DNA from 2 places in the Allomuricauda ruestringensis DSM 13258 genome. Region 1 is predicted to be linked to the other one. Evidence: riboswitches for the same ligand, from Rfam matches in the RefSeq annotation. Region 1 holds a riboswitch; the other holds the start of a gene.
The links. Region 1 has a riboswitch for thiamine pyrophosphate ahead of thiM (hydroxyethylthiazole kinase). Riboswitches for the same ligand answer to the same signal wherever they lie in the genome.
Positions count from the first base shown of each region.

Region 1 (10,908 bases):
GAACTGAGCGGTTCTGCAAGGGATGGCTTGTTGGAACTCATGGAAAAAATGGAGCACCACTTAGGGGCAAAAATGACTGTGTTGCGGGACTATGGGGCAAATACAAATTGGAACGAAGCCCTGTATGGCCATGGGTTTTTACGGGTACAGATGCCCAACTCCTGTACTGTTGACCTGACAGGAATTGATTCGATGACTATGTATATCGAACAATTATCAGCTAGGAACCGAAGACATTTTCGGAAGGATATCCAACCATTTTTCGATTTGGTCCAATCCGAAATTATCCCCAAGGCGAATGCTTTCCAAATACAGGAGTTCAAACGTCTCTTTGGCGGGGTACAAAGGCGGAACCTGGGTCTCAATACCTTTTCCTTTCCCGACAAACTGTTTGAACGAATGAACGAAAATGACCTTTGGGAATTTATCGTTCTTACGCCAAAAGGGAAGCCCAAAACCATCCTCGGGGTGATGTTCTGCTATACCAATCAGGCAGTTGTCTATGTTCCTGCTTTTGTCGGCATGGACTATGACCTATTGGAAACCTTTTCCCCCTACCGCCAATTGCTGTACCGGACCATTGAACGGGCCATAGCACTTAAACTACCCAAAATTGATTTTGGGATGACCGCCTCCTTTGAAAAACGAAAACTGGGAGCGAAGGTCCATGAAAAATATGCATATCTCCAGACCAACGACAATTTCATCATGGAAATGATCGGGGTCATGGAAGGGCAGCACTAATGGGCAGTAATCATGAAGTACCAAAAGCTGCTATCGGAATTTGAAGGCCAATTGGATACCTTGGAAAGCGGGAACGGGGATGTGCTGTTCAAGGCAGAAAAGGGCATTGCAATTGTGGAGAAGTGTATCCGTAAACTGCAAAAGCAGATAACAGGGAAGAATTTTGCCACACAATCCGATGAGATTTACTTTTTCAAGCATGTAAAGCCCCAGATCTTTAGCAAGCTCATCTATTACGCCAGACTATTTAGTATCGAGAGTAAGCGTCCCCGGGGCAACAATGCTGCCCAGATCAAATACCTTCAGCACCAAATTGACAAGTTGCAGGCTTTCTTCAATGACAATTTGGAATTCTATAATTATTACCGTCGCGGCGCCATGTCCTTGGACGAACAATATTTTGTCCGTGGCAACCGTGACCTTAGACTGCCTTTGGAATCCTTCCATTTTCTGATCGATGATCAATTCTCGACCTGTCAAGATGGTACGGTGGCAACCATTATGGCCTATGACATGTTGATCGTATACCTGAGAAAGGAAGTGGACGATTTGAACAACACCCTTGAACCCCCAAAACCCATAACCATGGAAAAACCTTCAAAATTATTCTGGACAGGGAGCAAGACCGACCTTATCGAACTGTTATATGCGCTACATGCCAGTGAATCCATCAATGGCGGTACGGTCGATATCAAGGAAATGGCCTCCCATTTTGAACACTTTTACAATATCGACTTGGGGAATTACTACCACACCTTCATCGAGATCAGATCAAGAAAGACCAGTAAAACTAGGTTTTTGGACAAGCTCATTGAACTGCTTAATCAACGCATGGAATCCTTGGATGAATAAACAAGGATTTTTCCCAAGGTGGGTCCCACCTTGGGAATTTTGGTTTTGAGCCAGTTTCGGGCTATTTTTTTTATCCAACAAGGCAGTAGAATTGATTGCTATATGTCAAATCCCTTCATTTGTGACCATACTTTATGTTGCAAAAATCTTTCCCAAGGTGGGCCCCACCTTTGGAAGTTTTTCCAAAATCATTTTTGAGTTTTGTGGGTGAAAGTCAAATCAGTGAAAGGGCCATCAAATTGAATGAACCCAAGGCGATGGTCCCTTTTTAAAAAACTTAAAAAGTATGGGAGCGACCATCATTACCACAGAAGACCTTATGGAGTTCAAAGTCGAACTGCTGGAGGACATCAAGGATCTATTGGAAAACCAAAACAAGCAAACGAACAAAAAATGGCTCAAATCCAATGAGGTCCGGGAATTGCTGGGCATTTCCCCTGGCACCTTGCAGAACTTGCGCATCAATGGCACTTTGCCCTATACCAAAATAGGAGGGGTGTTGTACTATGAGTACCATGAAATCATGGGGGTACTGGAGAAGAACAAGATCCATAACCGTATCTAGTTTTGGAAGACGTCAATTATATCAAACATCTCAATGGGATATTTGGGCAATTCTCCAAGGACAGCCGATTGAACCCAACCCATGTCAGCCTCTACGTGGCCTTGTTCCAGTTATGGAACACCAACTACTTTAAACCGGAATTCTTTATCAACCGGGATGAAGTCATGCAGTATGCCAAGATCGGGTCCAAGTCCACCTACCATAGATGCATCAAAGAACTGGATCATTGGAATTATATCGTCTACACCCCATCCCACAATCCTTTCAAAGGGAGTAGAATCAAGATGTTCGATTTTGGGACAACTCCTGGACAAGCGGTGGACCCAAGCCGTACCAATATCGGGACAAGCAATGGACAAGCAGTGGTACCTATAAACAAACATATACAAACTATAGAAAACCAAAAAAACAATAATAAACAGGCTAATTTTAAAAATTTGGAATTCGATGGTTTGGAAAACGGAAGCAAACAGAAGGGCAGTGTCCCATACCGGGACAACCTAAAGACCAAGAAGCATAAAGATTACAACCAACCATTGTGAAGTACAGTGCGCCACATATCATCACCGAAGGAGCCGTCCAATATCCTCTGGGCACCCTCAAGGGCCGGGAAATCCATTACGATTTTGAAAAGATCTTGATATATCTCGACGCCAAGGGTAAACTTTTGTTCGGCAAAAAGTTCAAAATCTATCGGGAGGACCGAGAGATTCTCTATAAGCTATGCCTGTACTTCATTCAGGACAAAACCCGTTGTACCCAGTTGGGAATTGACATAAACAAAGGGCTGCTCCTCTCCGGGCCCGTAGGCTGTGGCAAGACCAGCCTGATGAAACTGATGAAACACATCGTCCCCCACCAACGGCCCTATGAAGTCATTCCCTGCAGGAACATTGTTTTTGGCTTCAATCATATCGGGTATAAGATCATAGAGGACTATGGCAGTTCACAATTCTTCTGTTTTGACGACCTCGGCGTCGAACCTACCGGATGGCACTTTGGCCAAGATTGCAATGTCATGGGGGAGATATTGCTCTCCCGCCACGAGCTCTTTATCAACGATAGACGCAAGACCCACACCACTACCAACCTCAATGCCCAAGAGCTTGAGGAACGTTATGGTACCCGTGTGCGGTCCCGAATGCGGGAACTCTTTAATTTAGTGGGGTTTGACAGAAAGAGTAAGGATAAAAGAAAATAAGTATGGATTCAAAGGGAGCCTTTAACCTTTACGAGCAATATTATCGGAACAATAAAACTTACGGGTTTTATTTACGGGAAAGCACCTGGTATTCCATAGGTCAGGTACTTTTTATCGTGGGCGTCCGGGAAGGGGACGAGCTCCAGGGAACTCTTCCGTATTTCAACAATCCCCAAGTGTATGTCAAATTGTACTACACCAATTCCATTGGGGAGATAAACGAGGCTACAAAATACAAGGTCATCAGAATTGAGGATGGAGGCAGTTACCGTTATTAGCCCGTGGAGGAAGATTTTATTCTAACGTAAAATACCCTCCATGCCCCGGAGGGATGCTCTTTCCAGTAGTCTTCATAAAATTCTTTTCCATCAAAACATACGGAATGGGAAGCTTTGTCGAATAGCCCTTTATCCAATCAACACATCATGGAAATACGGTTATTTCATTTTGATGGCTGACTTAAGTTGGATCAATTCCCCAAGCAGCCTCGTATGCGTCACAGTTTCCGGTATTCCTAGATCGTCGGCCAGTTTGGCCACCTCTAAGTTCAAGCTTTCGATTTCCGTCCTTCTGTTATGGAGGATGTCCACATACGTGGAAATCAATTGGCCATCCGAACGCTGGCTGATCAGCATCAGGTTTTTCTCTATGGTGTCACAATCCAGGTCGATTCCTTGTCTTTGAGCCAGTGAAACACATTCTTCAATAATGGTTCTAGCCAATTGTAGCGCATTTGCATTTCTGATAAAAATCCCATTATCGGTTTCGAGCAATGGACAAATGGAATTAAAGGCACAATTCGCGATGACCTTTGTCCATATATGTCGCGTGATATCAGGTTCGCTATGAAAACTGAAATATGGTGTGTTGATCTTATCGATCACATCTTCAAGGCCATCATTATTTCCCTGTAAGTTTCCTACGGGCGATGACATCACGGATTTAAAGGTAACCTTGTTGTCTTCCGTTACTTGACTGGTGGAAAACAGGACACAGCGATATACCTTATCAAACTCTTGAAAAGGGCGTTCGACATGAAGTCCATTTTGAAGGAGAACTAAAGAAAAATCTCCTTCTTTGTCTTTGAGTTTTTTAGCGATTACCGTATTGGCGAATGCCTTGGTCGCGATCAAAACAATACCATTAATGGCCTGTATAGCACTAAATGTAGTTGTGATGATCCTTTGTTGAAATGTGTTGTCTTTTCCAACAACAGTAATAGTATCTTCCGTGTCAGGTATATTGTCCTCTCTGCCCCTGACCAGCACGACCTGTTTGTTTTCCTGTTGTAAAAAGACGGCCAGTGCTTTTCCAATGGCTCCCGAGCCAACAATATAAATTTTTGAGTTTTTCATAGTTAGATTTTTTAAAATGTACCTGTAGTCCAAAAAAAATTACGTTGATCCATCTGAAAACCGGTCTATTTCATAATCGGCCAAATCGAATGACATGTTTTTGTTTCCCTTGGTATAGGCAATCACGGTCATGCCAGCAAGGTTGGCAGCTTTCATTCCTGTCTGACTATCTTCAATTACTACACATTCCTGGGGCTTGACCTTCAGTTTCCTTGCCGTATTAAGATATATGGCCGGGTGGGGCTTGCCTTTTTCTTCACAATCTGCGGATGAAATAATATCAAAAAGAAGCGTGGTCTTGGTTTTTTCCAATACCGTCGGAATGATTTTTTCCGGTGCATTGGTCGCAAGTCCTATTTTATAGTGTTGTGCTTTGAGCTTTTTGATAAAGGCCCTGACCCCCTTGATAATACAATCTTCTGAGCGAATCAGTTCCATGACCCTTTGGATGACCATTTCTTCCACTTCGATAAGTGTTTTTCCCTTCCAGGGAAACTTTTGATACCAAAAACGGGTAACCTCTTCGGTGGTCATACATTGGGTCTGTAGACTTTCTTTTTCTGTTACCGAAACCCCGAGCGAGGAAAAGATTTCAAACTCCGCTTGCTTCCAGATGCCTTCACTGTCCACCAGCACCCCGTCCATATCGAATATGACCGCTTTTTTGTCCTTTAATATCAGTTCCATGTTCTTCCGGTGTATGCCGCATCCCAGAAATGGTACTCCAAATGCGAAGCATGGATAAAGGCTTCGGTCATCCTAGCTCTTGTCCTGGGGGTGGTACGCTCCGCTGCAAGGTCACAGATCATGATTGCACGTTGCACACTTTCGGAAAATTCCTCCCCGCCATAGGTGTCGATCCATCGTTGATATGGGTTGTTGGCTATCTGTTGTCCATTGTAAATGTGGTCGCCCACTTTTTTATAGATCCAAAAACAGGGCAAGGTGGCGGCCATGGCCACTTCCACAGGTTCCAAGGCTGCCGTGCTCTTTAAAAAGTGGGTATAGTGGTGACATGCTGGTTGTATTATACCCTTGTCCCTTACCCCAAAATCCTCAAAATAGGATTCGTGCAAGGCATTTTCCACCACTATGGCCCCTTCCGCAAAACGGATATATGCCAATACATCCCCAATATCATGGGATTTGGCACCTATCAGTGCAAGCGCCCTCCCAAAATGCTCCAAGTAGAGGGAATCCTGCGCCATATAAAATTGAAACTTGGTCTTGGGCAGGGAGCCGTTCGCCAACTCTTGGACAAAGGGCATGTTCAAAATGGCATTGTAATTTTTATCTATTTTTTTCCAGGTCTGTTCAGTCCATTTCATTTTTGATCATTTTTTGAGGGTTAAAAAAGTGGTTCAAGGGACCGTTCCCTTTTCCGGTCCGTACATTTTTTCCGCTGTGAATGGCATGGTGCACATAGCGTTGGCCAAGAGCAACGGCATCGTACAAGTTTTTGCCCTGTGCCAGATAGGAGGCTATGGCCGATGACAGGGTACAGCCTGAACCATGGGTGTTTTTCGTTGGAATTTTAGCCACTTCAAAGGGATGGCATTTATCGTTCTGGTCAAAAAATAGGGAAGTGATATGGGTTGTTTCCTGATGTCCCCCTTTCATGAGGATACTGTTGCACCCCAGTTCCTTGATACGTTCCCCGGCAGTCCGCATTTCTTCCAAGGTCTTCACTTCCGTGTGGGCCAATAGGGCCGCCTCGTCCATATTGGGTGTAATGAGCGTTGCGATGGGCAGCAACTGCTCGATCAGGGCATCTATCGTATCAGTTTCGATAAGACGATGTCCGCTGGTGGCGACCATTACAGGGTCAAATACGATGGGTATCCTGTTGTAATTTCCTAAAGTCCGTACAATGGTTTCCACTAGTTCCGGAGTATGTACCATTCCTATTTTTATGGCTTCAGGTTGAATATCGTCCATGACCGCTTCGATCTGATCGGCAACGGCTTCAACGGGAATGGGATAAATCTTTCGCACCCCTTGGGTGTTCTGCACGGGCAAGGCGGTCAGTACGGAAGTAGCATAACAACCCAGAGCCGATATTGTTTTGATATCCGCTTGAATTCCGGCCCCGCCGCTTCCGTCAAAACCGGCAATGGCCAATACGGATGGATAGGTGTATTTCTTCATTTTACGATTTCATTTTTTAGTTCATAGGCTGCTTTCTTGGGGTTGTCGGCACCACATATGGCCGATACCACGGCAATACAGTTGGCACCTGCCTGTATAACGGCTCCTGCATTTATTGCATGGATGTTGCCAATGGCCACCAATGGTTTTTGCGTCAATTCGCGTATTGTGGCAAGGCCTTCCAATCCCCATTCCGTTACGGTATCCCTTTTTGTATCCGTCCTGAATACCGGGCTTATCGCGAGATAGTCGGACACGGTCGTTTGCGCATTGTCCAGTTGTGCCAGATACTCTATCGAATATCCTATCAGCTTTTCCTTGAAATAAGGCTGCTGTCTCAAGGTTGCGGGACGGGAATCCTTGTTGCCCACATGAATGCCGGCAGCATTTACCTGGTAGGCAACCTTTGGATTGTCATTGATGATCAACGGGACACTATATTTCTCAGTGATTTCCCTTAACCGTTGTGCCCTTTCCAAAAACAGATGCTCCAGTAGCTTCTTTTCACGCAATTGGAGGATATCGACACCTCCCTGAATGGCTTGTTCCGTAACTTTCAACATATCTTTTCCTCTGCAGGCTTCTTCCGAAATGACCAAATACAGTGGGTAAGGGAATTGGGAATGGAGCTTCATGGCTTCGATATCTTGATATAGTCGCAAAACTCCTTTTCCGTTAAGCTATAGAGCTTATCCAAAAGATGCAGTTGTAAGGTACCGGGGCCTTTAGATTGTTTTCTGGCCAATTCACCGGCTATGCCCAACAACGCCATTGCTGCGGTCACTGCCTCGGTTTTATTTTCCACAACTCCAATAAAAGCACCGATCAATGCAGATGCGGTACAGCCCGTTCCGGTCACCTTGGTCATTAAGGGTGTTCCATTGGCTATTTGGATTCTTTGCGCACTATCTGTGATAATATCCGTGGCACCAGATATACAGACAATGGCATTATATGCTGAGCAAATAGTATGTGCAGCTTCTATGGCTTCATTGCTCGCCGCCGTACTGTCCACTCCTTTGGTAGCCTCTTGGTTTGCTTGGGCCAATGCCATGATTTCAGAGGCATTGCCCTTGACCACGGTTGGTTTAAAGTTCAACAATTCTTGCAGTACTTTATCCCTGAACGGGCTGGCTCCGGCACCAACAGGGTCCAATACCCACGGTTTGCCCAATGTATGGGCTGTCTCGGCGGCCAAAAGCATGGCTTCGGACCAGTATTCGTCCAGGGTTCCGATGTTGATGACCGTTGACGAGGCAAGGGCAACCATATCAGGGACCTCGGATTTTGCATGTGCCATAATAGGGGATGCTCCGGCCGCAAGAAGGGCATTTGCCGTATTGTTCATCACGACATAGTTGGTGATATTGTGTACCAGTGGGGATTTTGTTCTTACGTATTGGATGTGTTTCCAAAGATTTTGTTCCATTACCATTTTTGATTTTAAATTAAAATGGCCTTAGGAGCAAATCGGAAAACAAAGGAAAGTAACGTCACAAGAAAGTGATGCCTGTTTCGCTTTTCCCTACGTCGGTGTGAGCCGTATCAGGTTCCAAGGGACTCTCTCAATTCTTTTCAGAATACCCCTAAAGCATAGGCGAATATACATATAATTTAAGCAAAAAAGGTGTTTGAAATACTACTATGCAGTCCCATCCGGGAAATGGGCGAAGCACAAATTCAGAATTATCAGAAAACAGCCTGATTCGTCCAATTTTTTTTGTCCAATGAATTCAAATGGAATTTTATAGCACTATTCTTGCCGGTGATTTTTTGCCTGTCAACAGCGATACCTCGAATTACCCTTCAGGATAAAGCCAATTCACATTAAAACGCAGTCTTTGGATTGAAACAATATGTTATTCACAAATATCTAATATTCAGTTATTTGAGTTGGTATTTCAAGTACTTTTCGTCTATCAAAAATCGTCTAATCCAAAAGCGTTTACGATATGCGAAAATCACAATTCATTACCATCCTCTTACTTTTCGTTTCCAGTTCCATTTTGGCCCAGATCGGGGGTATCGAAGATTCCGTCAATGACATTTCCGAAACCATCCGGGCCATATTTCCCATTATCCTTGGGGTCATCTTTTTAGTAGGATTCCTTTTTAATGCAGGACATTTCTTTGGGGAGAATTCAGACCTCAAAAAAGGGATTACCCGTGTACTTGTCTTTGTGCTGATTGCAGGGGCCGTCGTGGGCATCTTTACCTATCTCATTGGAATCGTGGTCTAATGAAAAGGTATCAGGTCTATCGGAACATTCGAAAACAAGCGATGATCATGGGACTCCCCATAGCCCTTTTTGCCCTGATGATGGTATCGGTCATCGGCTCCTTATTGGTCATCATCTTTTCTTTCAATTTTGGTGTCATCGTGGCCCTACTGCTGTTCAATGCCCTGCTTTATGGGGCATTGGGGCGGTGGGTCAAAAATCCTCAATTACTTGCCATTCAAAAGGTCTTCCCTGGCACCATCAGCAACAAACGCTTAAGTTCCCTTTCCTATGCATAAGATCAACCTGAATTCCCATCATCCCATTCTGGACATCCAAAACCATGTGGTCTTTGCCAACAACGGCAATGTGGTACTATGCTACGATGCAGCCCTTTCCGAAATCCATTCCCTCTCCGAATCCGATTTTGAGGAACTGCACGGGATTTGGTTCCAAGCCTTTAAGTCCCTGCCCACGGGTACGGTCATCCACAAACAGGATGGCTACCAAAAAGTGGGATACAATGCCGAACGATTGCCCAACCGTACTTTTTTGGAAAAAGAGACACATGACTATTTTAAGGGGAGGGAACACCTAAGCCATCAAAGTTACCTGTTCTTTGTACTGCCTTTGGACAAGGCTTTGAATGCTGCCAAATATGTCAATCCCTTCCGGAAAACCGAAAAGGGCTACCACCGAAAGCTGGATGTCCAAGTGGCGGAGTTCATCTCTGCGGTCAATGATGCTGTTTCCTTTGTCAACAATAGCCAACGTGTGTCATTGAGCCCAATGGCTCCTGATGACATTTTTTCCCATACGAACAACTACTACAATGGCTTTAATCAAGATTTCGATACGGATATTTTACTCGGTAAAAAACACATCGAGATTGGCGACCATTATTTTGATGCCATAGCGGTCAACAACGAGTGTTGTTTTGGCGAATCTGTCCAGAGCAGTAAGACCAATGAGAAATTCACTTCAGATGATTTTAGCTTTCATCAAGGGTTTATCGATGGATTGGGATTGGACCTGAACGAGAACCATATCGTGAACCACATCCTTTATCTGGACGATAAACACAAATGGCGCAAACTGCTGGACAAGAAAGTGGTGGAATTGAGCAAAAGCTCCAATTTCGGTTCCTTGAACAAGGTCGTCCACAAAAAGGTCCAGCATATTCTGGACCAAATCAACAATGATGATTCATCGCGTATCATCCGGGGCCATCTCAATGTCATTTTCTGGCATTCGGAAGCTGAACATTTGAAACGGATAGCATCCCAAATCAAGGCAGGTTTCAAGGAATTGGACATCGTGCCATATCATCCCAATGGTGAGGAACGCAAGCATTATTTCCTGAATTCCTATCCCTGTCATGCCACCAATTTCTCCAATGAAGATATGTACGTGACAGATATGAAGCATGCCCTCTGCCTGTATATCAACAACACCAATTATAAGTCGGATGCTGCGGGCATCATCTTCAATGACCGGCAGTACAACATTCCCGTATTGAAGGATGTCTGGGATGAAGGGAAACATCGCATCAAGGCGCGCAACTTTGCCATTTTCGCCCCCACGGGCGAGGGCAAATCCTTTCTTGCAAATAACATCCTTCGGCAATATTTTGAATCCGGAGTCCGGTTGGTCCTAATTGACCTGGGAGGTTCCTATGCCAAGTTTGCCAAGCTCTACCCGGACGACCATATCATCCTGCGCTACGAACAAGGCAAAAATCTGGGCATCAACCCTTTTTATATTTCCGACGATGCCGACCTGACACCGGAACGGTTGGAAGACCTTGCTATCTTTCTCTTGGAA
Region 1 covers NC_015945.1:2,862,241-2,873,148, forward strand. The annotation lists gene MURRU_RS12840 (aminotransferase class I/II-fold pyridoxal phosphate-dependent enzyme) at 1-744, shown strand, start outside; gene MURRU_RS12845 (RteC domain-containing protein) at 757-1,596, shown strand; gene MURRU_RS12850 (helix-turn-helix domain-containing protein) at 1,883-2,161, shown strand; gene MURRU_RS12855 (hypothetical protein) at 2,164-2,703, shown strand; gene MURRU_RS12860 (P-loop NTPase family protein) at 2,700-3,362, shown strand; gene MURRU_RS12865 (hypothetical protein) at 3,365-3,640, shown strand; gene MURRU_RS12870 (ketopantoate reductase family protein) at 3,800-4,717, opposite strand; gene hxpB (hexitol phosphatase HxpB) at 4,757-5,404, opposite strand; gene tenA (thiaminase II) at 5,395-6,045, opposite strand; gene thiD (bifunctional hydroxymethylpyrimidine kinase/phosphomethylpyrimidine kinase) at 6,032-6,865, opposite strand; gene thiE (thiamine phosphate synthase) at 6,862-7,500, opposite strand; gene thiM (hydroxyethylthiazole kinase) at 7,497-8,300, opposite strand; TPP riboswitch at 8,371-8,463, opposite strand; gene MURRU_RS12900 (hypothetical protein) at 8,818-9,105, shown strand; gene MURRU_RS12905 (hypothetical protein) at 9,105-9,383, shown strand; gene MURRU_RS12910 (TraG family conjugative transposon ATPase) at 9,376-10,908, shown strand, end outside.

Region 2 (10,908 bases), 380 kb from region 1:
TGATTTCCTCCTGGGTCAACCAGCGGCTATCAGAAAAAGAGAACTCCATCTTGTTCCTATAAAAGTATTGCGCTTTGGAACCTAGAATGGGGGTTATTTCCGGAAGATCGAGATTACCAATACGCTTAAGGTTGTTCTCGACTTCTTTTTGCTTAAAATAGAGCTGATGCTCATAACCCATGTGCTGCCATTTGCAACCACCACATACACCAAAATGCTCACAAACGGGTTCGGTTCTTTTATTGGAAAGGGTGTGGAAATTGGTGGCAACCCCCTCAAAATATGCTTTTCGTTTTTTGGTGGTCATTACATCCACTACATCTCCGGGAACGGCATTGGTAAGGAAAATTACACGTCCGTCCGGGGCCTTGCCCACAGATTTTCCCTTTGCACCGGCATCGACTACCTCTACGTTTTCAAACGTTTTTCTCCTTTTGTTTTTACGCATGCCGCAAAAGTAAGTTCTTTTTGGTATTTCACAGAACGCAGCTTCTTAAATTGCAGCTAAACTTTCGGTTGTTCAAGTGGGAATCACTTTCAGAAAATTATATTTTCATCAATTAATTTGTAATTTGCGGGCACTCCAAGGGATGATTTCTCTCCCACGCTGCTTTTTCGAGACTTCGAAAGAATAAAGGTACAGTAGGAATGGTTATTTTATCAATTTTAATCATTTAATGAAATGGCTGTTTTAGAGCATTTAACATCGCAGCAAGCGATAGATTTGGAAAACAAGTACGGAGCACACAATTACCACCCACTTCCTGTGGTCTTGAGCAAGGGTGAAGGGGTTTATGTGTGGGATGTGGAAGGAAAAAAGTATTATGATTTTCTCTCGGCATATTCTGCCGTAAACCAAGGACATTGTCACCCCAAAATTGTTGGGGCCATGGTGGAGCAAGCAAAAACATTGACCTTGACTTCGCGGGCTTTTTATAATGATATGTTGGGGAAGTACGAAAAATACGCAACCGAAACCTTTGGTTTTGATAAGTTGTTGCCCATGAACACAGGGGCAGAGGCCGTTGAGACTGCTTTGAAGGTTTGTAGAAGGTGGGCATACCAGAAAAAAGGCATCCCAGAAAACCAAGCCAAGGTGATTGTTTGCGAAAACAATTTTCATGGCAGAACAACCACTATTATTTCTTTCTCCAATGATGAAGTGGCGAGAAAAAATTACGGGCCGTACACTGAAGGATTTGTGAAAATTGAGTACGATAACCTCACGGCTTTGGAAAATGCTTTGAAAAGTAATCCACATGTTGCCGGATTTTTGGTAGAACCCATTCAAGGTGAAGCCGGGGTTTATGTGCCATCCGAAGGATATTTGAAAAAAGCCAAGGCCCTTTGTGAAAAATACAATGTACTTTTTATTGCCGATGAAGTACAGACCGGTATCGCAAGAACAGGCAAAATGTTGGCGGTAGACCACGAAGATGTAAAACCGGATATTCTAATTTTGGGCAAAGCCCTTTCCGGGGGGGTGTACCCTGTTTCGGGTGTTTTGGCGAACGATGATATTATGGAAGTAATCACTCCGGGAAGCCATGGCAGTACTTTTGGTGGAAATCCTGTTGCCGCTGCGGTAAGTACGGCCGCTTTGGAGGTGATCAAAGAAGAGAATTTGGCAGAGAACGCCCAAGAATTGGGGGAATTGTTCCGGGAAGAGTTGAACAAGTTTATCCCTTCCTGCGATTTGGTGGTGAAAGTGCGTGGTAAAGGGCTGCTCAATGCCATTGTAATCAACGATACGGAAGAGAGCTCGACCGCTTGGGATATTTGTATGGCATTAAAGGAGAATGGATTGTTGGCGAAACCGACGCATGGCAACATTATCCGTTTTGCGCCACCTTTGGTAATGAACCGTGAGCAGTTGATGGATTGTGTTTCCATTATCATCAAAACACTACAGGATTTTTCTAAGTAGATTAATTTAAAGTTTAGGAGGCTGTCTAAAATATCGTTTTTCGTTAACCTGAACTTATCTGGCTGTTGGACGGGTAGGATACAGGTTCTTATAATGACGCATTTCAGTACTTTTTTTAGACAGTCTCTTTTTTTATGGTACACTACGAGGAAAATATGGTCAACGATGCAATGCAAAGTTCGAATGCAGGTGGGACCTATTTCCCTGTGCCAATGTAATGCGGTAGAGATTAACAACGAAGAGCGGGAGAGTATATCATCTTTAAGTATTTCGATTGTTTTTAACAATAGTTGAGGCTATTGAAATTGGAGTGCCAAAACCTAAAGTGACAGTAATCCAATGGAAAAATATAGTTTATATGAAGAGGCTTTTACCAAGGCTGTACAAACTATCAAAAGTTAAGGTTATGAGGGAAGAGAATAGCACATATATTTCACCTTTGCTCAGTTTTGATTTGTATTTAGAAGCTTACCATCATCTCATCAAAAATCTAAAAAAGGAAGCTGACATAGAACAATTAAAATTCATCCTCAAAGGAAATATTGGACCTAATATTCAAGAGATGCTACGGCAAGAAGTTTATGAAGCCCTGGTTTTAACAAGCTTTGATCAACATATTATTTGGGTTAACAATGGGTTCACGGAGATGACCGGTTACGCCAAAAACTACGCCCTAGGAAAAAAACCTACATTTCTTCAGGGAGAGCAGACCTCAAAAAGCACGATCAGGGACATTGGCGAACAGCTACATTGCAAACATGGCTATACGGGGTCCATTGTAAATTATAGAAAGAGCGGGGAATCCTATGTATGCCAGATTAAAATACTGCCGCTTTATGATTCAAAAAAAGAGCTGACCCATTTTATTGCTCTGGAAAAAGAATTGTTGACTGCTTAAATAAGACCCACTTCCTCTGCTTTTTATTTGAAACAGTTGTAGATTTTTACAGATTTTCAACAGAGGGAGGTTAGTGTGTGATTCTGTAGCTACTTTTTATTAAAATCATGACTATTCCATACCTTTACAAATTGAATGGGGTGTCCCGATAGGGGCTGAGATCATACCCAGAAGTTGAATACTTCGCACCTGATCCAGGTAATGCTGGCGTAGGGAATTTGGTGAGTCAATCTTGCCCGTGTTCCAATTTGGGTACCCCATGATTATTAGAAATGGATAACTCAAAACAATGGAATTTCTTTCACAACTTACCTTATTGCAATGGCTGGGAACCATTTTTGGTGTGGTTCAGGTCCTTTTGGCCCGTCAGAACAATATTCATAACTACCTTTTTGGAATTGTTGCCATTTTGATCAGCATCTGGGTATTGTACCGATCCCAATTATATGCGGATATTTTACTCAACCTTTATTATTTGGTGATGAGTGTTTATGGTTGGTTTTATTGGAAGATGGGAAAACAAAAGCAAGAAACACCCATATCTACTTCCAACCGAAGGGAGCACACTATAGCAGGAGGAATTGTTTTGGGCTGTTTTGTGCTGATGGCCTATTGGTTGGCACAACACACGGATTCCGATGTCCCCTATTGGGATGCCTTGGTCTGTGCTTTTGCTTGGGCCGGTATGTGGTTGATGGCAAAACGAAAAATAGAAAACTGGATCTATTTGAACATTAGCAACTTTATATCCATTCCCTTGCTGATCTATAAGGAATTGTACATCTATGCAGGTTTGACGGCTTTTTTGTTCGCAGTGGCCATATCCGGGTATATCAAATGGAAAAAAATTATTGCAAATGAGCGTGATGGAACCTATGCAGGGGCTTAGCAGTCTTGATTTTGGTAAAGAAGCATTCTCCCCTGAGGTGTTGAACTGGATTGCCCAAGAAAAACTCTGGAATCTATGGGTTCCCAAATCTTATGGCGGATTGGAAATGTCCCTTCCCGAAGGGCTGAAAAAATTACGGTCGCTGGCAAAGGTTGATGGAAGCTTGGGATGGACAATTACGCTGTGCAGTGGTGCGAATTTCTTTATTGGCAATCTAAAAAAAGCAGTGGCCGATGAAATTTTTATTGACCCAGAAAAGCCCGTATGCTTTGGGGGCAGTGGAGGGGTTTTTGGCACAGCTGAGAAAAAAGGCGAGGGCTATGTTATTTCGGGAACATGGAAATACGCCACTGGGGCACCTTACCTAACACACTTTACCTTAAATGCAAAGATTCGTGAAGATGGTAAAGATGTACTCCAGAAAGACGGTACTCCCTTGGTACGCTCCTTTGTACTCAAAAAGGGAGAGGTCCAAATTATCAAGGATTGGAACACTATGGGCTTAAAGGCCACTGCTACAGATTCTTTTGAGGTGCGATCCAAGTGGGTACATGAAAAATATAGTTTTGTATATAATGAGCTACACCAGCCCCATTCCATTTTTAAAATACCTTTTTCCATATTTGCTGATTTGACCTTATGGATGAACTATATAGGCATGGCAGCACATTTTTTGGAAGAGGCCCTAAAGATTTCCAGCAAAAACCTAAGTGTGGACAAACTCCAAAAAGTCATACAAAAAGCAGACTCACTAACTATGGGTTATGCCGATCAAATACAACGGAAGATCGATATGGGAAGTGAGTTGCCGAATACCATGACAGATGAAATACACCAAAAGGCCTTGGGTTCGGTACGGTTGTTATCTGATGCCATAATTAGGGCATATCCCTTGCTGGGTATTGCCGCCAGTAAAGAAAGCCATCCTTTGAACCAAGTGTTCAAGGATTATTTTACCGCTACCCAGCATCATATTTTTAGGTAGACGCCCTAAGTTTGATGGAATATAAAAATGCTCACTGCTGATTGCTTTTATAAACTTCAGTTAAAAAATCTCCATCAATTTATCCCCAAACACGGGTTTCATCACATAGGCGGTAATTTCTTCAAAACCCAGTGCTTTTCTTGTTCCGATTGTTTGTTGTCATTTATATTCTTTTACCCGTGCATCATCAATTGTGCCGTTCCAGTTGAGCCCAAAAGCAAAATCGTACGCATTTCCATTGGAGTCCGTATAGGGTTCCATGTCCCTTGGCACATCCTCAAATTGAGATTCAACGGTTATCATATCGTTTGGCATTTGGAATGGTAACATGGCGGAGGGTTCCACTTTGCCGGAAACAATATCCATTAATGCTTGGTCCTGAACGCCCATATGTACCAAAATAGCATCGGCTGAAGGCTCAATCTCAGCGAAAACCATAGGTTTGGATACTTTAACAATTACAACAACGGGTTTATCTCCCATTTTTCTTTTGGTATCCGTAACCAAACTCATGTCTGAAATATTGACAGCGGTTGTTGTTTTGCCTTTGTAAGAGCGGTTTGTTATACCATCCTCAAGCGGGCTTCCTGCTGCTAAACTGGTTTCCCTGGCATGAGTAGCAGTATAGGTTCCGTACTGCAAGCTTATTGGCATATATCCATTGCCTCCTTTTTCCGTATCGGCAAAGTCGTATCCAACATCACCATTTGGACTTTGTATGCCTACGAGTGCAAAATCAGCATCACTAGGCTCATCCACAACTTCGAAATACTTGGCTACTATTTCCATATTAAATGGATGCTCCGTACGTTCTTGCGTAGCTACGCCAAACCAGTTAACGGTAGGGGCAACATAGCGCTGGGGTACATATACTTTTTTCTTGGCTTGCACGGGTAAGGTTTCTGAACTGTTCTTCAACATCACTACGGATTTGAGCTGTGCATTGTAACCCGCTTCCATAAATTCGGCATTACCCACGATTTGTTCTGTTTCTGATACATCCAAATACGGATTTTCGAACAACCCTGTCCTGAAGATATTCTTCAATAACCTTACGGCAGAAGTCTCAAAACGTTTGCGCATGTATTCCTCGCCATGTTCCTCAACGCCCATTTGATAGGCTTCGATAACAGGTCCCATATCGTTGTTGCCACCAAATTGGTCGCAACCTGCTTCAATAATTTTATAATGTCTTTCTGCAACACTCAAATTTTCAACACCCCAAGGTTTGCCTCTAAATTCATATACATTGGGTGCATCGCTTGTAATCCCCCAATCTGTACACACCACACCATCGTAGCCGTATTTGCCACGTAGCAGGTCTGTAATCAAGTATTTGTTATAGGCATTCCCCACATTTTCTCCATTTTTGGTATCCTGATTATAGGAAATAGTATAGTAAGGCATTACGGCAGTGGCCATTTCTGTTGGGCCTTCCAAGTCAAAGGCCCCTTCGGTAAACGGCTTTAAATGATCTTCTAGGTTTTTCCCGGGGTAAACGGCATAGGATCCATACCCAAAATGGCCATCTCGACCACCTTCTTCCGGACCACCACCAGGCCAATGTTTCACCATGGCATTTACACTTTGCTTGCCCCAATCGCCATTTTCTGAAGCTTGGAAGCCTTCAACATAAGCCCGCGCCATATCTGCAGCAAGTTTTGGGTCTTCGCCCATGGTGCCATCAAAACGGGACCAGCGCGGTTCTGTTGCCAAATCTATTTGTGGGGAAAGTGCCGTGGCAATTCCCAGGGCACGGTATTCCTTGGAAGCAATTTCGCCAAATTGTTGCATTAAAGATGGGTCAAAACTGGCCGCCAATCCCAAGGTGCTTGGCCACATGGATATTGTTCCACCCGCACCAGCATTAAATTCTGCGTAAGAATCACTGCCATGTCTTGGATCTGAGCTGGTATTTATGGGAATTCCCAATCCAATGCCTTCCACCAAGGTTTGGGCATTGTTGTTCCATTGTGCCGATATTCCGGGGGATTCTACACTGGTGATCAATACATGGCGTAAGTTATCCTCTAAAAGAAATTTCTTTTGTGCATCGGATAGGTCACTGGGTTTGGCCCCGCTTTCTTCATACGGTTTTCCATTATAGGTTACGGCCCCGAAAAAACTGTTGCCCCCTCCGGGAATGGATTGGTGGGCACTGTATAGCATTAAACCGGCAATTTGCTCCACACTCATTTTTGAGGCAAGATCATGGGCTCTTTCATCGGCAGGGAGCCTCCAATCCTCATAAGGGTCTAAAGTACCGTTTTGGTTCAGGTCCTTAAAGGCCAAACGGTCAACGGTTAGAATGGATACTTTCGAATCTGGGCTGTACCCAAGGGTTGCTCCATCTTCATTGTGAACAAGGTTGAAGCTATCCTTTTTTTCTTCGGTAAATTTTGGGCTACACCCTATAAATATGGTTACTAAGAACAGACTGCCCCATCGAAGGTTTTGTTTTAAGCTATGCATGTTGTTTAGTTGTTTGTGTGGGAATCAATTGCAAGTTAATGACTTGTATTTAAAAAGATATTACAATACCGCTACTTTTGATTGGTTTTAATCTTCGAACTCAAGATAATACTCAAAAAAAGGCAACACTTGTTGGGGCAAACGGCCATTTTTTGTATAGATATTATTCACATGGGTTCCAATGTATTCCTCAGCGAAATGGTCAATACCCAGGTTTTCCAATTTTATACTGAACATTTTACATTGCTGTGTAAATCGTTCTCCTGCATTTCTGCCCCAATCCATTTTGATGGCTTTCAAGCTTTTTAGATTGTCAATATAATTTTCGAGATTGTAAAAAGGCATATTATCATGCCATTTTTTAAGTGTTTCTTGGTGTATGACCAACTCGCCATCTTTATACCCAAACGGAAAATCACCGTAAAAAGGAGGGTTGTTCGGGTTGGGGGACCAGGAACGGGCAAAAGCTACCATGACTTTGCCAAAATATGTTTTTTCCAATGCTTCGTAGGTCGATATTTCCGAAAGCTCTTTAAAGGTATTGCTGTTCGGTCCGTACTCACGAACTATGGCCAAAGCTCCGGGGCTGATGGCATAAACGGTATTGAAAACATCTGGATGTTTCATGGCGATGTTCAAAGCACCATAACCGCCCATGCTGTGGCCTGTAATGCCGCGACTTTCTTTTTTGGCCAGCGTGCGGTAATTTTCGTCCATGTATTTCACCAAATCTTGTACGGTAAAGTCCTCCCAATTTCCAAAAATGCCAGAATTGGAGTAAAAACTCCCCTCGTAGGTGGTTTTTTGGTTGGGAATCACCAAAATAAAAGGTCGAATTCGTTTGGTCTCTATGGCAAAATCCAAGATTTCCTTCATGGGCTCCAACATGTTGTGGTCGCCATAAAAGCCGTGCAAAAAATAAATTACGGGATATTTTTGAGTTCCCTTGTCATAGTTGGGAGGAAGATAAACCCCAACTTCGCGAGTAGGGTTTTCATCAAAATTATTTTCCAAATTCTCAGAGTAAATGGAATCAATTACTATGGTTCCCTTTGTGGTTTGCGCATAGGTCAACTGAAGGGTACAAATGACCAATATCAATTTTAAGAATGTTTTCATCAATTAAGTTTTAGTTTTTTATTTCCAGTGGCATTTCCAACAGATAGGACGATAATGTTTTTCCGTGCTTGTCCAATCGCAGGGAGCGTGTTACACCTCCCCGAAGTGCCTTGTGGATTACAAAATTCATTGCACCGAGGTTTGGGAGTTCATATCGTATTACCTCGCCCAGGACCATTTCTCCAAGAAACTTTTTCACTGCAGTGGCAGTCACCAATTTTTGCAAGGTTTGATAATCCTTTTCATCAAAAACAATAAGCGAGATATTTATAATATCTCCTTTGTCTCCTGTTCGAGAATGTGCTAGATCCTTTAGTTTCATTTGTTAGCTTTTAAAGTATTCAACTGCGGGAGCTACCCTAGCTTTATCAATTAGGACAGATTGGATGGCAATGATTTCTGTGACCGTTTTGCTAACACCGCCTCCAGCTGCCGGACCATTGGTGTACAGTGTTTCCAGTTCATTGACCAACTGTGCGGCCTCTTTTCTGCTTTTTGTTTTAGCGGCTACTCGCAATCGAACTTCCGTAGGGCTTGCTTTGGTTTCATTCCCTTTAAAAAGACTGTTGACCCCAATTAGGTCAAAAAGGATATCCTCCACTTCCAAATCCATGGATCGTAATCTTTCTTTGATGATTTCAATCGCCAATTTGGCCCGTTCCAATACATGACTTCCACCATAACTTATTTGGGCATCTGCCATATAACCATCATGATAGCCGACGGACACTTTTAATTTTCCGGTCAAAGGTTTTCCCGTAGCTCCAGAAACTTCTACTTTATCTTTTTCCATTTCCTTAAAACTGATGCTGGAAAAATCGGCAATAACATTGGGAGTTAGGTATTCCGATGGGTCATGTACCTCGTACAGCAATTGTTCTTTGCAGGTTGCAGGGGTTACCATACCGCCAGAATCCCTTAATTTGGTGATAAAGAAGGAGCCCTCTTCGTTGATTTCTGCAATAGGGAATCCTAGACTTCCTAAATTGGGAACTTGTTTTTTAACTCCGTCGGCAAAATAACCACCGCATACTTGACCGGCACATTCCATTAAATGACCCAAGGCAGTTCCTTTGCCCAAAAGAGGGTAATCGCTGAGGGACCAATCAAATTCGTGTATAATAGGAGCCAAAAATAGGGCGGGGTCGGCCACTCTGCCAGTTAGGATAATGTCTGCCCCATCCGTGAGCGCCGATAAAATTCCTTCCACCCCCAAATAGGCATTGGCAGAAATGATTTTATCGTCCAAAACGGATAAGGATTCGCCACTTTCCAATAAGGTCTGTGTTTCAAAATCCAGTAATGATTTTACGTCATCACCAAACACGGCAGCTATTTTGATGGTTCTTAAACCCAATTCATTGGCTATTTTGGCCGTTTTTTTAGCCGCAGCAACAGGATTGGCGGCGCCCATATTGCTGATAAGTTTTACATTGTTTGAAACGCAATAAGGTAAACAGGCTTTCATGCGGTCCTCCAATAAAGGATCATAACCAAGCTCTTTGTTTTGTATTTTCTGCAATTGGGCCAAGGCAATGGTGCGTTCTGCAAGACATTCGAAGATGATATAATCCAAATCCCCCTCTTTTATTAAGTCTACAGCAGGTTCAATTCGATCTCCCGAATAGCCAGCTCCTGTTCCTATGCGAATTGTTTTTTTCATATTATATGGGAATCACTCCAATTAAAACTGAAACCAATGTCATGACCAATGTGGTCAAAAAGGCGTATTTAAAAGTAAACTTTTGATGGTCCGCTAAATCAACTTTTGCCAAACCGATCAATAAAAAGGTTGCGGACGTCAAGGGACTTAAAGGGAAGCCCGTGGTCATCTGTCCCATGATGGCTGCTTGCCCCATGGTTGCAGAGGCTATACCAAATTCGTTGCCCGTTTGTGCCAATATGGGCAAAAATCCAAAATAGAACGAATTAGGGTCGAACAAAAAGCTGAGTGGCATACTCAGCACCGCAAGAATAAGCGGTAATCTTTCACCTGCAGCGGTCGGAATAACGTCCACGGCACTTTCGGCCATGTTGGCTATCATGCCCGATTCTTTCATAATTCCTGTAAAAACGCCAGCGGCCAACAATATGGAAGCCATCAAAATAGCGGCTCTTGAATGAGAAAAAATTAAATCTTTTTGTTTTTCCAGACTTGGAAAGTTCAACATCAAAACCAAGACTGTTCCGATCATAAAAACCAGGGCGGGAGGAACGGTACCTGAAATTAAAAAGGCAAGTGCCAAAATGGTTATGATGACATTGAGCCAAAAGTTTCTGGTTTTGGAAGGCATGGTCGGCACATCTGTCTCCATGGCTTTAATTTCTTCCTTGGCAACTGTATTTTTTTGAATATTGAGGCGTCTGGATTCTTTCTTGCCCAACCGCCAGGCAATAAAAACAACAAATAAAAGTCCACAAATCTGTGGTAGCATAATAGGGGAATATATCTCGGCCACACTTAAGTTGAGTGCTGAGGCTGCACGGATGGTTGGGCCGCCCCATGGAAGCATGTTCATGGTGCCTGCTGCCAAGGATACGACGCAAGCCAAAACGCGACGATCCATTTGGAGTTTTTCATAAAGGGGCAATATGGCAGGAATTACAATTAAAAAGGT
Region 2 covers NC_015945.1:2,481,527-2,492,434, forward strand. The annotation lists gene rlmD (23S rRNA (uracil(1939)-C(5))-methyltransferase RlmD) at 1-448, opposite strand, end outside; gene rocD (ornithine--oxo-acid transaminase) at 683-1,927, shown strand; gene MURRU_RS11230 (PAS domain-containing protein) at 2,286-2,825, shown strand; TPP riboswitch at 2,953-3,058, shown strand; gene pnuC (nicotinamide riboside transporter PnuC) at 3,115-3,714, shown strand; gene MURRU_RS11240 (acyl-CoA dehydrogenase family protein) at 3,683-4,699, shown strand; gene MURRU_RS11245 (glycoside hydrolase family 3 protein) at 4,859-7,171, opposite strand; gene MURRU_RS11250 (alpha/beta hydrolase) at 7,259-8,290, opposite strand; gene MURRU_RS11255 (AtuA-related protein) at 8,301-8,612, opposite strand; gene MURRU_RS11260 (acyclic terpene utilization AtuA family protein) at 8,616-9,953, opposite strand; gene MURRU_RS11265 (CitMHS family transporter) at 9,955-10,908, opposite strand, start outside.
Region 2: linked by a shared signal. The riboswitch ahead of pnuC (nicotinamide riboside transporter PnuC) and the one ahead of thiM (hydroxyethylthiazole kinase) in region 1 are both predicted to bind thiamine pyrophosphate.